2 linked regions of the Robertmurraya sp. FSL R5-0851 genome follow. The protein of the gene in region 2 interacts with the protein of the main gene of each other region in a pairwise test. Links are inferred from orthologs where the notes say so. Each region holds a gene or a part of one and is shown on either strand. Other genes may lie near its edges. The genes, in order: MKX65_RS21920 and topA.

The links.
Region 1: the proteins of topA (region 2) and MKX65_RS21920 interact in binary tests that used the Escherichia coli proteins (3 or more experiments, as listed by UniProt). The link is inferred for Robertmurraya sp. FSL R5-0851 from one-to-one orthologs.

The regions. Positions count from the first base shown.
Region 1 is NZ_JBBOOE010000001.1:4,272,332-4,278,290, reverse strand. What follows is about bases 1-2,936. They hold MKX65_RS21920 (YigZ family protein), read right to left. Parts: upstream 1,817-2,936; coding sequence 1,184-1,816; downstream 1-1,183. Other genes in these bases: MKX65_RS21915 (sensor histidine kinase), read left to right, coding at 2,209-2,936; MKX65_RS21925 (glycosyltransferase family 4 protein), read left to right, coding at 43-1,140. Outside these bases: more of MKX65_RS21915, read left to right, coding at 2,937-3,351; MKX65_RS21910 (response regulator transcription factor), read left to right, coding at 3,384-4,061; sporulation histidine kinase inhibitor Sda, read left to right, coding at 4,205-4,360; MKX65_RS21905 (DegV family protein), read left to right, coding at 4,461-5,297; MKX65_RS21900 (DEAD/DEAH box helicase), read left to right, coding at 5,411-5,959.
Region 2 is NZ_JBBOOE010000001.1:1,567,546-1,578,114, reverse strand. Bases 3,349-6,317 are described here. They hold topA (type I DNA topoisomerase), read right to left. Parts: upstream 5,887-6,317; coding sequence 3,811-5,886; downstream 3,349-3,810. Other genes in these bases: dprA (DNA-processing protein DprA), read right to left, coding at 6,195-6,317; trmFO (FADH(2)-oxidizing methylenetetrahydrofolate--tRNA-(uracil(54)-C(5))-methyltransferase TrmFO), read right to left, coding at 3,349-3,656. Outside these bases: hslU (HslU--HslV peptidase ATPase subunit), read right to left, coding at 1-814; ATP-dependent protease subunit HslV, read right to left, coding at 825-1,367; tyrosine recombinase XerC, read right to left, coding at 1,385-2,287; more of trmFO, read right to left, coding at 2,349-3,348; more of dprA, read right to left, coding at 6,318-7,067; sucD (succinate--CoA ligase subunit alpha), read right to left, coding at 7,146-8,048; sucC (ADP-forming succinate--CoA ligase subunit beta), read right to left, coding at 8,064-9,221; MKX65_RS08155 (FlhB-like flagellar biosynthesis protein), read right to left, coding at 9,440-9,727; MKX65_RS08150 (hypothetical protein), read right to left, coding at 9,724-10,569. UniProt on the Escherichia coli protein: Releases the supercoiling and torsional tension of DNA, which is introduced during the DNA replication and transcription, by transiently cleaving and rejoining one strand of the DNA duplex.

The sequences.
Region 1 (5,959 bases), 2.7 Mb from region 2 along the record:
TTTTTTCACTAAATAGATAATGATAAAAACATGGAGGGGCATATTGTGTATCTTACGTTAATCATTTGTTTCTTAGCAGCAATACTCCTGACACCGATCATAAAAAAACTTGCTTTCTTAATTGGAGCTACTGATAAACCTAACCAACGAAAAGTCCATCAAAAAATCATGCCTCGCCTTGGTGGTCTTGCTATCTATATAAGCTTTCTAATTGGAGTATTAATTATTCAGCCAAATGATAATTATTTAATACATGTGCTGAATCTTGATGGTGGAATTCATCTACCCATCCTACTTGGTAGCTTGATCATTATTTTAACGGGTGCCTTTGATGATGTGAAAGAGATTTCACCTAGAGTAAAGTTATTAGGGCAAGTCGCAGCAGCTTTAGTAGTGGTAGTAGTTGGTGATATAAGAGTCGAATTCATTAACTTGCCTTTTGGTGGGGAATTGGACTTTGGTTATCTTAGTATCCCCATTACAATGTTTTGGATTATTGGGATTACGAATGCAATCAACTTAATTGATGGATTAGATGGGTTAGCAGCAGGGGTATCTACCATTGCATTATTTTCTATCGCTGCAATGGCATATACGTTTGGAAATCCGTATGTAATGATTATGGCTTTACTATTAGCTGTTTCTAGCTTAGGATTCCTTGTTTATAATTTTCACCCAGCGAAAATCTTTATGGGAGATACAGGGGCATTATTTTTAGGATTTATGATCTCTGTTCTATCTCTACTAGGATTTAAAGGAGTTACCTTCGTATCGTTAATCATCCCTGTTATTATCTTAGGGGTACCAATTTCGGACACGCTCTTTGCGATTGTTAGACGTTTAGTGAACAAGCAGCCATTGTCTGCACCAGATAAATCTCATTTACACCACTGTTTGTTGAAGCTTGGATATACACATAGACAAACGGTATTGCTCATTTATGCAATGAGTGCAGTGTTTGGTTTAGCGGCCTTTATATTTTCACAGGCAACGCTTTGGGGTTCAACTGTTATTCTTTTAGCGATACTTGTAGCTATTGAATTATTCGTTGAAAAAATTGGTCTGGTAGGAGAAGGGTATCGACCTCTCTTGAATTTCCTAAATGGTTTTAGACCAGTTAATGAAAAGAATAAAGCATAAAATAAAGGCCTCAGGAGCATGATTTCCTGAGGTCTTCTTAATTTTATATAAGTGTCTCTTGATAAAGTGTTTCCCCTGTAGATAGTTTCCCCTGCCCGTTAGTCATTTCTACCATCCAATCGTTGAAACTTTCAACCAATCCGTCTTCAACATATACTTCAAATTCTACTGCATCAAGATAGTGAATCTCTTTTATTTCATATACAGAGGCACGTAATTCATTTTCGAGTTTTCCAAGCCAAGTGTAATCCACTTTTAGATGAACAACCTTCATAAGCTTACGTTCAACAATTCCAGTGGCATTTAAGCCCTCTGAAGTTGATTTACCATATGCACGGATTAGCCCGCCAGCTCCTAATTTTATTCCACCAAAGTAGCGGGTAATCACTACAACCGTATCCTTTAGTTTTCTTTTCTTTAAAACCTCGAGAATCGGTACACCAGCTGTTCCGGATGGCTCACCATCATCATTTGCTTTCTGAATAAGGTCATGTTCTCCGATTAGATAAGCTGAGCAGTTGTGCGTCGCATTCCAGTGCTTCTTTTTTATGCTTTGAATAAATTCTATTGCTTCTTCTTCTGTTTCTGCACGAGATATATGAGCGATAAATCGAGATTTTTCAATAACAATTTCATGTTCACCGTAGTCTTTTACGGTTAGATATGAGGGGAGCATGGGATAAGCTCCTTTCTAGTAAAGATTTCTATGAATAATTTCTTAGTAATAGTATAAAACTTTGTGACATATTTCATCAAACTTCAAACAGTTTGTAAACAAACTTTAATCTATGTAATTTTTTCACGTGTTATAATGGGACAGTGAGTAAAAATCCACAATCTCTACTATATCAGCATAATAACTTTAGTTCTTAGGTATTAAAATAGTAATGATGTTAATTAAGTTTATATAGGATAAATTACATATAACGTCGAAAAAATCTCGTTCTTTTTAACGATTTTCTTACGTTTCGACAGTTTTTTCTCCATCAAGAGATAGTATATTTATCTAAATCAAGCTAAAATAATATCAAAGCCGAAAGGGAAAATGGGACCCTTGGAGGAATTATTATGTTGAAGAAAAAATTTGATATAAAGACGCTTGATTTTATCCTAGAGAAAATGATAGAGACGGTTGGTACGAGCAAGGACGAGATTTTCCGTATAGGAGAGCAGTGCCGGAAGGACTATGAATCACTCGCAGATGAACTAAAAGATGTGAAGCGAATGGTCATTGAAGTGATTGATGATGGCGATAAGCTTGAAACGCAATCGCGTTTTGCTCGTAAAAGATTGTCTGAAGTAAGCATGCACTTCAAGGACTATACCGAGGCAGAGGTTCGCGATGCTTATGAAAAAGCTCATCAGCTCCAAATGGAACTGACGATGAAGCGACAAATGGAGAAGCAGCTTCGTGACCGACGAGATGATATTGAACGCCGTTTACATGGTTTGACGGAAACGATTGACCGAGCGGAACATCTAGTTTCTCAAATTTCCGTCGTGATGAACTATCTGATGAGTGATCTCAAGCAAGTCGGTGAAGTATTAGAGGACGCAAAGCAGAAGCAGGAGTTTGGCTTGCGTATTATAGAGGCTCAGGAAGAAGAGAGAAAACGAGTGTCTCGTGAAATCCATGATGGCCCTGCTCAAATGATGGCAAATGTGATGATGCGCTCGGATTTAATTGAACGTGTTTTCCGTGAGCATGGGGAACAAGCAGGCATGGGTGAGATAAAAAATTTAAAAAAGATGGTGCGAAATGCGTTGTATGAGGTGCGTAGAATTATCTATGACCTTCGTCCGATGGCACTTGATGACCTAGGCTTAGTGCCTACCCTCAAAAAATACCTACAAACGATCGAAGAGTATCATAGTGATACAAAAATTAGTTTTGTTAATTTGGGGAATGAAAAAAGGTTACCAGCCAAGTTTGAAGTGGCATTATTTCGATTGGTTCAAGAATCTGTTCAAAATGCCATCAAACACGCAGAAGCACATGAAATAAAAGTAAAACTCGAGCTGACACGAAATAGTATTTCAGTAGTAGTAAAAGATGACGGCAAGGGCTTTGATATGAATTTGGACAAGCCAGAGTCGTTTGGAATATTAGGAATGAAAGAGAGAGTGGAGCTTCTACAAGGACAGCTTTCCATCGACTCAAAAGTCGGTCGAGGAACAATTGTCATTATTCAAGTTCCATTAGAGAGTTAATTTATTGAATAGGCTTAGGGAGGCTGAGAGAAATGACTACAAAGATTGCCATTATTGATGACCACCAATTATTTAGAGAAGGTGTCAAAAGAATATTAGATTTTGAAAAAACGTTTGAGGTTGTCGCTGAAGGGGAAGATGGTAACCAAGCTGTTACGATTGCAGAAGAGTATCAACCAGACGTAATTATTATGGATATTAATATGCCTGATGTGAATGGTGTGGAAGCCACTCGTCAACTGATTGAGAAATTTCCTGAATCAAAAGTAATCATTCTTTCCATTCATGATGACGAAAACTACGTAACACATGCGCTTCAAACAGGGGCTAGTGGCTATCTGTTAAAGGAAATGGATGCAGATGCATTGGTAGAAGCGGTAAAGGTAGTGGCTGATGGAGGTTCTTATTTACATCCGAAAGTAACACATAATCTAGTAAGAGAATACCGTCGATTAGCAGGTGAAGGCGGTGGAGGTTATGTGGGAGCGGCAGAAATTCGTCGTCCACTTCATTTATTAACGCGCCGTGAGTGTGAAGTTCTTCAGTTGTTAACAGACGGAAAGAGTAACCGTGGAATCGGTGAAGCTTTATTTATTAGTGAAAAAACGGTTAAAAACCATGTGAGTAATATTCTTCAAAAAATGAATGTAAACGATCGTACTCAAGCGGTAGTCGAAGCTATTAAAAAGGGCTGGGTTGAGGTACGATAAAATATAAGTGGTGGGGCATCTGTCTGAAAATAAAGACGGATGCCTCTTTTTTTTAATTGGAAGCATTTCCAATTTTGACAAAGTAGTGAAAAATATTTTACAAATAGGTGTTTTTGCTTATAATACTACTTAAACTAGTATAAATGGAGGTGTTTTCCATTAATACATCTTTGGGTATTTTATCAGATGAGGATTTAGTTAACGTATATAGCAAGGCATTAAACTATAACCTGGATACGAGATTTGTTGATCTCATTTTGGAAGAAATACTTCGTAGGGGCTTAAAGGATGCGAGTTAAGATTTACCCTATAAGGGTGTAGGTAATGCAATTTGTATAGTTTTCATATAAAATATGTGTGAGACATATAGTAGAGAAAAACAAAGGTGGTTACTTTTATATGAAAACGGCAGTTGTAACGGATAGTACCGCGTACATCCCGAAAGACCTGCGTGACAAGCTTGATATTCATATGATTCCTTTAAGTGTGATATTTGGTACTGAGACGTATCGTGAAGAAATAGAGATCACTGCCTCAGATTTTTTTGAAGAGGTAAAGAATCGCGAGCTTCCAACCACGTCACAGCCACCCGTTGGTGAGTTTGTTCAGCTATTCGAACAACTATCGAAAGACTACGATTCAGTGGTCAGCATCCACCTATCAAGCGGGATCAGCGGCACCTTCCAAGGGGCCGTATCAGCTGGAGAAATGGTAGAGAATATTGATGTGTTTGCATTCGATTCAGAAATTAGCTGCATGGTTCAAGGATTTTACGTACTAGAGGCAGCTCAAATGGCTCAAGAAGGTAAGGGTCCAGAGGAAATAATGTCACGACTCGAAGAAATGAAGAAAACGTTATACGCTTATTTTATGGTGGATGATTTATCTCATCTCCAACGTGGAGGTAGACTATCAAGTGCTCAAGCCTTGATCGGAAGTTTGTTGCAGGTGAAGCCACTTCTTCATTTTCAGGACAAGAAAATTGTTCCTTTTGAAAAAATTCGTACACGTAAAAAGGCGATGCGTCGAATGGTTGATCTGTTGGCAGAAGCTTCAGCTGGTGAGCAATATCGTGCAGTGATTATTCACGCCAATCGTGAGCAGGAAGCCAATGAATGGAAGAAAGAGCTTGAAGCTGAGCTTCCAAACGTTGAATTTGTGATTAGTTACTTCGGACCGGTGATCGGTACGCATTTAGGTGAGGGCTCAATGGGCCTTGGTTGGGTAAAGAAATAATTTTTGGTTTACTGAACTTATATCTTTTATTATTTGGCACCATTTCAGCGATTGCTGGAATGGTGTTTCTAGTTTTCGGGCGTTTTTTGAAAATTTGATAATGAGGTGATAATTTGAATTTGGTTGATTCCCTTCGAAATGTCCTCGCTGGTAAGCAGCTTCTTCGAGAAGAAATCCCCTTTGAGATGGTTGATTCTCCTTTAATTTCTATAAGACCAGGAATTTTGTTTGATAAGAAAGGTCGGGCGCAGTGTAACCGGTGTGGCAATGGTGATAAGGAGTTACTTGCTGAGTTTCCTTGTGCACGGTGTTGGAAGAAGTGTGTGTATTGTCGTGCATGTATTATGATGGGGCGTGTGAGTGAGTGCACGTCTTTATATGGATGGAGTGGGGAGATGCCAGAGTTAGTTGCTACTCCTCTTGAGTGGAATGGGTCGCTGTCGGATGGTCAACAAGTTGCTTCGGATCGTGTGGTGGGGGCTATTTCTCATAATGAGGAGTTGCTCGTTTGGGCTGTGTGTGGTGCTGGGAAGACTGAGCTTCTTTTTAAAGGAATTGAAGTGGCTTTTGCTAGTGGTAAGCGAGTGTGTATTGCTACTCCACGTACAGATGTTGTGTTAGAACTAACTCCACGATTACAATCCGTGTTCCCCTCTTTACAA
Region 2 (10,569 bases):
CAGCACGGAAAACAGCCTCAGACGTTACTTCATCCATATCAATCAGCTTTGAGGCTTCCTCATTTGTTAACACTTTTCTTGCATCGCGAACCGAAAGCTTCCGTTTTTTTCGTTTCTTCGGCATTAAGCCACTTAAAGCATCCTGCATATTCATTCCCATTTGCTCCATGCCTGAACCTTGAAGCATATCAAACATAGATGGTTGCTGTTCTTCTACTTCAACAGAAACCATTTCATTTTCAAGCTCTCCTTTAGAAAGCTTTTCGGCAACAACCTTCCTTTTTTCAACGATATTCATGTCTTCAGTAGGTGTTGGTTCTTGTTCCTGTGCACCACCTCCACCGAATAGCATCTCTAAAGGATTTTTATAGCCTGTTGCTTTTTTCGCAGAAGGTACTAACAAATCAACTAGTCGTTTATTTGCATTTTCCTCTGCTCGTTCTTTCACTTTTTGCATTTTTTCTTCTTTTACAAGTCTAACTGCGGTTTCTACGAGATCTCTTACCATGGATTCAACATCACGGCCCACGTAGCCCACTTCCGTAAACTTTGTCGCTTCAACCTTCACAAACGGAGCTGATACAAGCTTTGCCATTCGTCTAGCAATTTCTGTCTTTCCGACACCCGTAGGTCCGATCATTAATATATTCTTAGGACTGATTTCATCCCTTAAACCTTCGTCAAGCAAACTACGTCGATAACGGTTTCTCAGTGCAACCGCTACTGCTTTCTTTGCATCCTTCTGCCCAATGATATACTGATCCAATCGTTCAACAATCTGACGTGGGGTTAGATTTGTCCCTTTAGTGACCATTCGATCCCTCCTAAAGCTCTTCAACGATAATATTGTGATTTGTATATACGCAAATTTCAGCGGCAATCTCAAGGGAAGCCTTTGCGATTTCCTTTGCCGTTAGATGCTCTCCGGAATACTTCTTTAATGCTCTTCCGGCAGATAGTGCATAATTTCCACCAGATCCAATCGCAAGGATTCCATCATCTGGTTCAATAATCTCTCCTGTACCAGAAACCAATAGCATATCCGTATCGTTCATTACGATTAGCATGGCTTCAAGACGTCGTAGAACTTTATCGCTTCTCCACTGTTTTGCAAGTTCAACAGATGCTCGTTGTAGATTGCCATTATACTCTTCTAACTTACTTTCAAACATTTCAAAAAGAGTAAAGGCATCCGCAACAGATCCGGCAAATCCTGCTAAAACCCTCCCGTTAAATAACTTTCTAACCTTACGAGCTGTATGTTTCATCACAACAGCATTGCCAAAGGTTACTTGACCATCTCCAGACATAGCACATTGACCATTATGACGAACAGCAAAAATAGTTGTTGCATGAAATTGCGTCATATTATTCCTCCTAAAGCTTAAGCCCGGGGGTGGTGGGCCATATATGTTTTTCGCAAGTAATCATTTGTAACATGTGAATAAATTTGTGTAGAAGACAAAAACGAATGCCCTAACAACTCTTGAACACTCCTCATATCTGCTCCGTTATTAAGGAGATGTGTCGCAAAGGAATGCCTTAGTTTATGCGGATGGATGGACCCGTTTAAAGATGATTTTTTTATCATTCGATCCAGAATATGTCTCACTCCGTTTGTTGTAAGTGGTTCTCCACGAAAGTTAACAAACAAGGAATCATGTGAATGCTTTTCTCCAAGAAGTGCTTTTCTGCCATTGTTGATATATGTATCAATCGCTTCTTGAGCAAAGCTACCAAATGGAATGTATCGATCCTTTTGGCCTTTCCCATGAACAAGTACCGTTCCAATGTATAAATCAATATCTTTTAATCGAAGCTGACAACATTCACTAACTCGCATTCCTGTAGCATATAAAATTTCAAGCAAGGCAAGATCTCTTTGGCCGACAGGGGTATTAGCATCACAACTCAAAAATAATGCTTTAAGCTCCTCTTCATAAAAAAAATCGGGCAATCTCTTTTCTTGCTTTGGCATAATCACTTGTGCAAAAGGATTATTCTGAACGAGATTATCTCGTAATAAAAACCGGTAAAAGCTTCTCATACTAGATATTTTTCTCGCCACAGATTTTCTTGCTAGATTCTTCTCAAAAAGCTTCGTTAAATACAGCCTAACATCGGAGTACTCGACATTAGCATAATCAGCTAACGATTGCTCCTTCATAAAAAGAGTAAAATCCCTAACATCCACTTGATAATGCTCAATTGTATATTGTGAATAATTTCTTTCTATTTGTAAATATTCAAAAAATAACTTTGCTGAATCGTTCACATCTTCTGACAATATTCGTCACCTCACAAAGGCTCCTAAATCGTATCACACTTCACATACCCTTGCAAGCAATTTACAAATTTTTCACAAAGTTCTGAATTGTTTCTAATGCTCGGTTTGCATGATGCTCTGCTCTTTCCTTTTTTCCTCTGATTTTAGTCGGTAACTCTGGGAACAAACCAAAGTTCGCATTCATCGGCTGAAAATTCTTTGCGCTTGCACTCGTGATGTATCTTGCCATACTCCCGATCGCAGTTTCTTCCGGAAACACAACAAGCTCTTCTCCTTGTACAAGTTTGGCTGCATTAAGCCCAGCAACTAATCCACTTGCTGCAGACTCCACATAGCCCTCTACTCCTGTCATTTGACCAGCAAAGAATAAATCCTTACGATTTTTGAATTGATAGGTCGGTTCGAGTACTTTAGGTGAATTAATAAAGGTATTTCTGTGCATAACACCATACCTTACGATTTCAGCATTTTCTAATCCAGGGATTAATTGAAGAACCTCCTTTTGTGGTCCCCACTTCAAATGTGTCTGAAATCCAACAATATTATAGAGTGTTCCTGCAGCATCATCCTGTCTAAGCTGAACTACAGCAAACGGACGCTTTCCTGTTTTTGGGTCCTCAAGGCCAACTGGCTTCATTGGACCAAAAAGCATGGTTTTCTTTCCGCGACTAGCCATTACCTCAATCGGCATACATCCTTCAAAGAAAATTTCTTTTTCAAACTCTTTCAATGGAACCGTTTCTGCTGAAACAAGTGCCTCGTAAAAACGATCAAACTCTTCTTCGGTCATAGGGCAGTTTAAATATGCTGCCTCCCCTTTATCGTAACGGGATTTTAAATACACCTTCTCCATATCAATGCTATCTTTTTCAATGATAGGAGCTGCAGCGTCATAAAAGTATAAATATTCCTCGCCAGTCAGTTCTTGCAGCTTAGCTGAAAGCGCCGGACTTGTTAAAGGTCCCGTTGCAATAACAGTAAGCCCCTCTGGAATTTCTGTTATTTCCTCATTGATCACTGTTACATTGGGATGATTTTTCACCTTATCTGTTACATGAGCAGCAAACTCATGACGATCCACGGCAAGCGCACCTCCTGCTGGAACTGCACAAGCATCTGCAGAAGCGATAATAACAGAATCTAGCTTTCGCATTTCTTCCTTCAGGACTCCAACTGCATTTGTTAAATTATTTGCGCGAAGGGAGTTACTGCAAACTAACTCAGCAAATTTATCTGTGTGATGCGCAGGAGTTTGCTTCACTGGTCTCATTTCGTACAAGCGAACCTTTATTCCCCTCTTTGCAAGTTGCCAAGCGGCTTCACTTCCAGCTAAACCTGCTCCTATTACATTCACTGTTGCATCTATCATTTTATGAACCTCCAATAGCTCGTATGTATCTTTTTTGATATTAGCTTTTCCATATTCCATCTGCATTTTACACTACGTTTGAGAAACTTAAAAGTTTCAGGCATTTTGTCTTCACTGACAAGCGCAATAAAAAGAGTGAGCATAGTGCTCACCCTTAGCTTTGTGGCTCTTCCTTGTAGTCACAACTAATGCATTGAACTTGGACACCTTTTTTAAGCTTCTTCTCGATCAATAGTGATTCACATTTCGGGCAATTTCTAGGCAGCGGTTTATCCCATGAAATGAATTCACATTCTGGGAATGTATCACAGCCATAGAAAATTCGACGCTTTTTACTTTTTCTTTCTATAATATTTCCAGTCTTACAATTTGGGCATTTAACACCTATATCCTTTACGATTGCTTTTGTGTTTCGACAATCCGGGAAATTACTGCATGCCATGAACTTTCCATAGCGACCCATTTTATAGACCATCTCATTTCCACACTGCTCACAATCCTCACCAGCAGGCTCATCTTTAATTTCTACCTGCTCCATTTCCTTTTCGGCCTTTTCTAAATGTTTTTCAAACCCTCGATAAAACTCATCGATGATTCGTACCCATTTTGTTTTTCCTTCTTCTACATTATCTAATTCTTGTTCCATTTTTGCGGTAAACTCGACATCTAAGATATCTGGGAAGAATTCTACCATGAGTTCATGAACAATTTCTCCAAGTTCGGTTGGAATGAATCGCTTATTATCAAGAGTAACATATCCACGTTTTTGGATGGTATCTAGTGTTGGAGCAAATGTCGACGGTCGACCAATCCCCAGTTCCTCCAACGTCTTAACTAATCTAGCTTCCGTATACCTAGGAGGAGGTTGGGTAAAGTGTTGTTTTGGTTCGATGTCCTTTTTGAGGACTGTATCGCCTTCCTTTAGATCCGGAAGCATTTTGTTCTTGTCCTCTGTTTGATCATCTGTCCCCTCAACGTACACCTTCATAAAACCTGGAAACTTCACCTTGGATCCGGTTGCTCTAAAAATTACTTCTCCATTCTTCAAATCCACACTCATTGTGTCCATAACAGCCGGTGCCATTTGACTAGATACGAAACGCTCCCAAATTAACTTATATAGTCTCAATTGATCTCTAGACAGAAATTCTTTCATACTAGAAGGATCACGTAGCGTACTCGTTGGTCTGATCGCTTCATGAGCATCTTGTGTGTTCGCACCTTTTTTTTCTTTACGCTTTTCCTCAGGTAAAAAGTTGGCACCGTAAGTTGACTCAATATACTGATTTGCTTCTGCTTGGGCTACTTCAGAAATTCTAGTTGAATCTGTTCTCATGTATGTAATTAACCCGACGGTTCCTTCTTTTCCTAAATTGATTCCTTCATACAGCTGTTGAGCTAGCATCATTGTCTTTTTTGCTCGGAAGTTTAATTTTCTAGCTGCCTCTTGTTGAAGGGAAGAAGTCGTAAATGGAACAGCTGGATTTCTTTTACGTTCTTTTTTGGTCACAGAGGTTACTTCAAACTGGTTGCCTTTCATTTTAGCTAAAATCGATTTTACCTCATCTTCTGATTTTAGCTCCATACGCTGATTTACTAATCCGAAGAAATCAGCCTCAAAACTCGTTGTCCCCTTTAAGAATTCGCCTTCTATCGTCCAGTATTCTTCAGGGATAAACGCTTTAATTTCGTTTTCTCGGTCAATAATTAATCGTACAGCTACGGATTGAACTCGACCAGCACTCAGCCCTTTTTTCACCTTTTTCCAAAACAACGGACTAATATTGTATCCAACCAAACGGTCTAAAATTCTACGTGCTTGCTGGGCATCTACTAAATCCATGTTAATGGGTCTAGGATGCTTAAAAGACTCTTTAATCGCATCCTTCGTAATTTCGTTAAATACTACCCGACAATCTGAGTGGATATCCACATCCAGTGTGTGAGCAAGATGCCAAGCGATCGCTTCCCCTTCACGATCCGGGTCAGCCGCTAGATATATTTTCTTTGCTTTTTTTGCAGCTGTTTTTAATTCCTTTAGAACAGGTCCTTTTCCGCGTATAGTAATATACTTTGGTTCGAACTCATGATCAACGTCGACTCCCATCTGACTTTTTGGAAGATCACGTACGTGTCCCATCGACGCCTTAACTTTATATTTTTTTCCTAAGTATCTCTCTATCGTCTTCGCCTTTGCAGGTGACTCAACGATTACTAAAAACTCCGACATCTATTGTCCTCCTCAAGAGGGATTATATAAAAATTCACTTATTGAATGTTTATTGTAAATATTCATTATTATTAAACTTTTTATTGAAACTTGTCAAATATATCGTAAACGGTTTCAGCTTGCTTACTTTAAAATTTGTATTTTTATTTTCGAACGTCTGTTGCAAAATGTATAACAGTTTGAGCGATATTTCAACCTTTTTCATAAAAATATATTAAAATTTGGTGAAAAAGTATGGTAAATCGATGACATTTCCCTATTCCGTACCTTTTTGTCATCATATGTGATGTTCAACCGGATTACAAACATTATGCATAAAATAATTCATTGAGTATATCTTCATGGCTTCTAACAAGCTTCGCTCCCTGCTGAATTAAGTCATTTGTCCCTGTCGAATGCTGACTGAAAATATTTCCTGGGAGGGCAAACACCTCTCGACCCTCATGAACGGCAAAATTTGCTGTGATTAAAGAGCCACTCTTTCTTTTTGCTTCTATTATAAATGTACCTTTAGAAACACCACTAATAATTCTATTTCTCATAGGAAATTGCCAGCGCGAAGGAGTCGTATTTGGAGGATACTCGGAGATCACAAGATGGTGCTTCATAATATTTAGAGCAAGCTTTTGATTGGTTTGTGGGTAAATATGGTAGATACCTCCAGCGATGACCGCTATCGTCTTCCCGCCTAGTCGAATGGCAGCTTCATGAGCAAGCGTATCAACCCCTAAGGCTAAGCCGCTAACGATAATAACCCCCTTTTCAATCAGTGGTGGAAACAACCGATCAATGGCTCTTTTACCATACTCTGTTGCCTGTCTAGAACCGACCACAGCAAGCTTGGTTTGCTTCCCAAGCAAAGAAATGTCCCCCTTTGCATACAATACCCACGGCGGCTGATACGTTTCTTTTAATAATTCAGGATAAGCTGAGTCAAAGTAAGTAATTATTTTAATATCATTTTGTTGATAATGGCGGATTTGTTCCAATAAAACCGGTGAATGAAGATCTTCGAATAAGGTTTGAATGATAGATGATGGAAGTTCAGGGAATTGGTAGAGGAAAGTTGGGGAATATAGCTCTTTAAGCTCGGGATCATGCTTTAAAATATGATAAACCATTTTCCAGCCCGCTCCACGACAATGAAGCAAATGACACAAACGTAATGAAAAAGATTCCAAAATAGATAACCTCCTTTAGGAATAGTATTTTAATAATATCACAAATAGCCCCTCTAAAAAGAGGGACTATTTGAATTTTTAGTGAGTTTTACATTGATCGTAAAGATCTTTTTCTTTTAGTACTTTAATTAATGTTTCTCCCATAACTGAAGGTGTATCAGCTACTTGGATTCCACATTCATTCATCACACGAATCTTTTCGTCAGCTGTTCCTTTTCCACCGGAAATAATCGCACCAGCATGCCCCATACGCTTTCCTGGAGGGGCAGTACGACCACCGATGAAACCAACTACCGGCTTAGTCATGTTTGCTTTTACCCACTCTGCTGCTTCTTCTTCAGCCGTACCACCAATTTCACCGATCATAATAACGGCGTACGTTTCTGGGTCTTCATTAAATGCTTTAAGTACATCGATGAAGTTTGTTCCGTTAACGGGATCTCCACCAATTCCAACTGCTGTAGATTGGCCAATACCTGCTTGTGATAATTGATGAACCGCTTCGTACGTAAGGGTTCCAGAACGTGATACCACGCCAACATGGCCCTTTGTATGAATATAACCTGGCATAATACCAATCTTACACTCATCAGGAGTAATAACACCTGGGCAGTTAGGACCAACTAGGCGAGTCTTTTTCCCTTCCATGTAGCGTTTTACTTTAACCATATCTAATACTGGAATATGCTCAGTAATACAAATCGCTAAATCAAGATCCGCATCAACCGCTTCTAAAATAGCATCTGCCGCAAATGGTGCAGGTACGTAAATGACAGAAGCATTCGCTCCAGTAGCCTTTACAGCATCTGCAACCGTGTTAAATACAGGTACACCCTCTACTTCTGTCCCACCTTTACCAGGTGTTACACCAGCAACAATTTGCGTGCCATATTCTAACATTTGTTTTGTATGGAAAAGGGCTGTAGAACCAGTAATCCCTTGAACTATCACTTTAGTATCTTTATTAATAAATACGCTCACATCAATTCCCCTTCCTTATACTAATGAAACGATTTTTTGTGCGCCGTCAGCCATAGATTCAGCAGCAATAATGTTGATATCTGATTCAGCAAGAATCTTCTTACCAAGCTCAACATTTGTTCCTTCCAAACGAACGACTAAAGGTACGTTTAGACCAACCTGCTTAGCAGCTTCTACAACACCAGTAGCAATAACGTCACACTTCATTATTCCGCCAAAGATATTTACAAAAATACCTTTTACATTTTTATCAGAAAGGATGATTTTGAATGCTTCTGTTACTTTTTCTGCAGTTGCTCCGCCCCCAACATCAAGGAAGTTTGCAGGGTCTCCACCGTAATGCTTTACAATGTCCATTGTAGCCATAGCAAGACCAGCACCATTTACCATGCAGCCAATATTTCCATCTAAAGAAATATAGCTTAGGTCGTATTTCGATGCTTCAATTTCCTTTGCATCTTCCTCGTCAAGGTCACGATACTCTAACACTTCTTTTTGACGATATAATGCATTTGAATCAAAGTTTAGCTTTGCGTCTAACGCCATTACATTTCCATCACCTGTTACAACAAGCGGGTTAATTTCAGCGATCGAGCAATCTTTTTCAACAAACGCTTGATATAATCCCATCATAAACTTCACTGCTTTATTTACTAATTCTTTTGGAATATTAATGTTAAATGCAATACGACGAGCTTGGTAGCCTGTTAAACCAACAACTGGGTCAATTACTTCTTTGAAGATTTTCTCAGGAGTTTTTTCTGCTACCTCCTCGATTTCTGTCCCACCTTCTTCTGAAGCCATTAATACAACACGTGAAGTAGCACGGTCTAGTACTAAACCAATATAGTACTCTTTCTTAATGTCACAGCCTTCTTCAATTAAAAGGCGCTTTACTTCTTTTCCTTCAGGACCCGTTTGGTGAGTGATGAGTGTTTTTCCGAGAATTTCGCTCGCATATGTACGGACTTCATCCAAGTTTTTGGCAACCTTAACCCCACCTGCTTTTCCACGTCCACCTGCATGGATTTGGGCTTTTACTACACAAACTTGTGTTCCAAGTTCCTTTGCAGCTTCCACCGCTTCTTCAACTGTAAATGCTACCTTCCCATTTGGAACAGCAACCCCGTATTTTCTGAGGATTTCTTTTCCTTGGTACTCATGGATATTCATTTCCCATCCTCCTTCTAATCTTGCTTTTGGCTATTGCAGCAATAAAGATATTCTACACTTTTTCCTGCAATCCTGCCTGCATTCATTTTTCCCTTTGATCGTTTTATATCTAAAAAAACAAGACTGCGCTTTCATTTTATATAACAACACATACCTTGTCTACTATTTCACACAAAATATTAAATTATTCAGAAATAAAAAAATAAAAGAAGTAGATTTTAAGATTTCCTTTTACCTACTTCTTTATCTGTACGATAAACAAATGCAAACACTTCAGCCACTGCTTGATATAACTCTTCTGGGATGCTGTCATTTATATTTAATTTACTTAGTAACTCAATTAGCGTTGGATCTTCTTGGATTGGAATATTATTCTCTTTTGCCTTCTCGAGAATATTATCAGCTACTATTCCTTTTCCTTTCGCAATCACCTTTGGCGCGTCATTTTTCGTTGCTTCATAACTTAGAGCAACCGCTTCTTTTCTTTTTAGCTTTTCATTTATCATATTTTAATATCCACTCCACTATAAGATGAGGTCAATGGACTAGGAATGGCTGCTTTTTTCGTTTGGACAACGGCTCTATCAGCCTGGGTTTGAAAACTAACATTCGAAAGCTGGTAATCTAGCGTTTGTAAGCTATCTTTTAAACTAGCTAAAAAAGGGGTGGAAAGGTGTTTTATATTGTCATGATCATTGATAATCGTAATTTTCATAATGCGATTCTGAATTTGCATATCGATGATCGTTTCATTCATGTGCTCTAAATCTAAGTAAAAAAGAACACGACAATAGCTTGGATCAATTTTTCCATTGGCGTCCTTTCTACCATTCCACTGAATGGTAAGATCGGTTTGCTTATTCATTAGAACAAGTGGAATCTGCATGACAATTTGCTGGACTGGAGTTGTATCCGATGACATGAGTTGTATCCCTGTTAATCGGTTCAGTAAAGCTTCTGCTGAATCCTTTACCTTACTCGGAATATCTTCATTCAGTAACTGAATCAATAACGATTTCACATTCTCCACTCTTACACCTTCATCAGACACTTTTCCTTTTATCATATCAAGTGACTCAGATTCATGAGAAAGACCTAGCGTTTGAATACCTGATTTTAACAATGATTTAAACTCTTCTACTGGCTCTCTGTCTACCTGTGAAAGTACCGCTTGTAGATGCTGTGTCACTTCTTTATTAAGAGTTTTATTAGCGTCTATTCCGTCCTTACTCACTAGAGAGGCAACCGCTTCGTCAAATGTGGCCGAATCTAATTTTGGTGATAATAAGTGGAACAATTGCTTTATCGTTTGATTGCTTACATGAGAATCATTGATGATACTACCGAT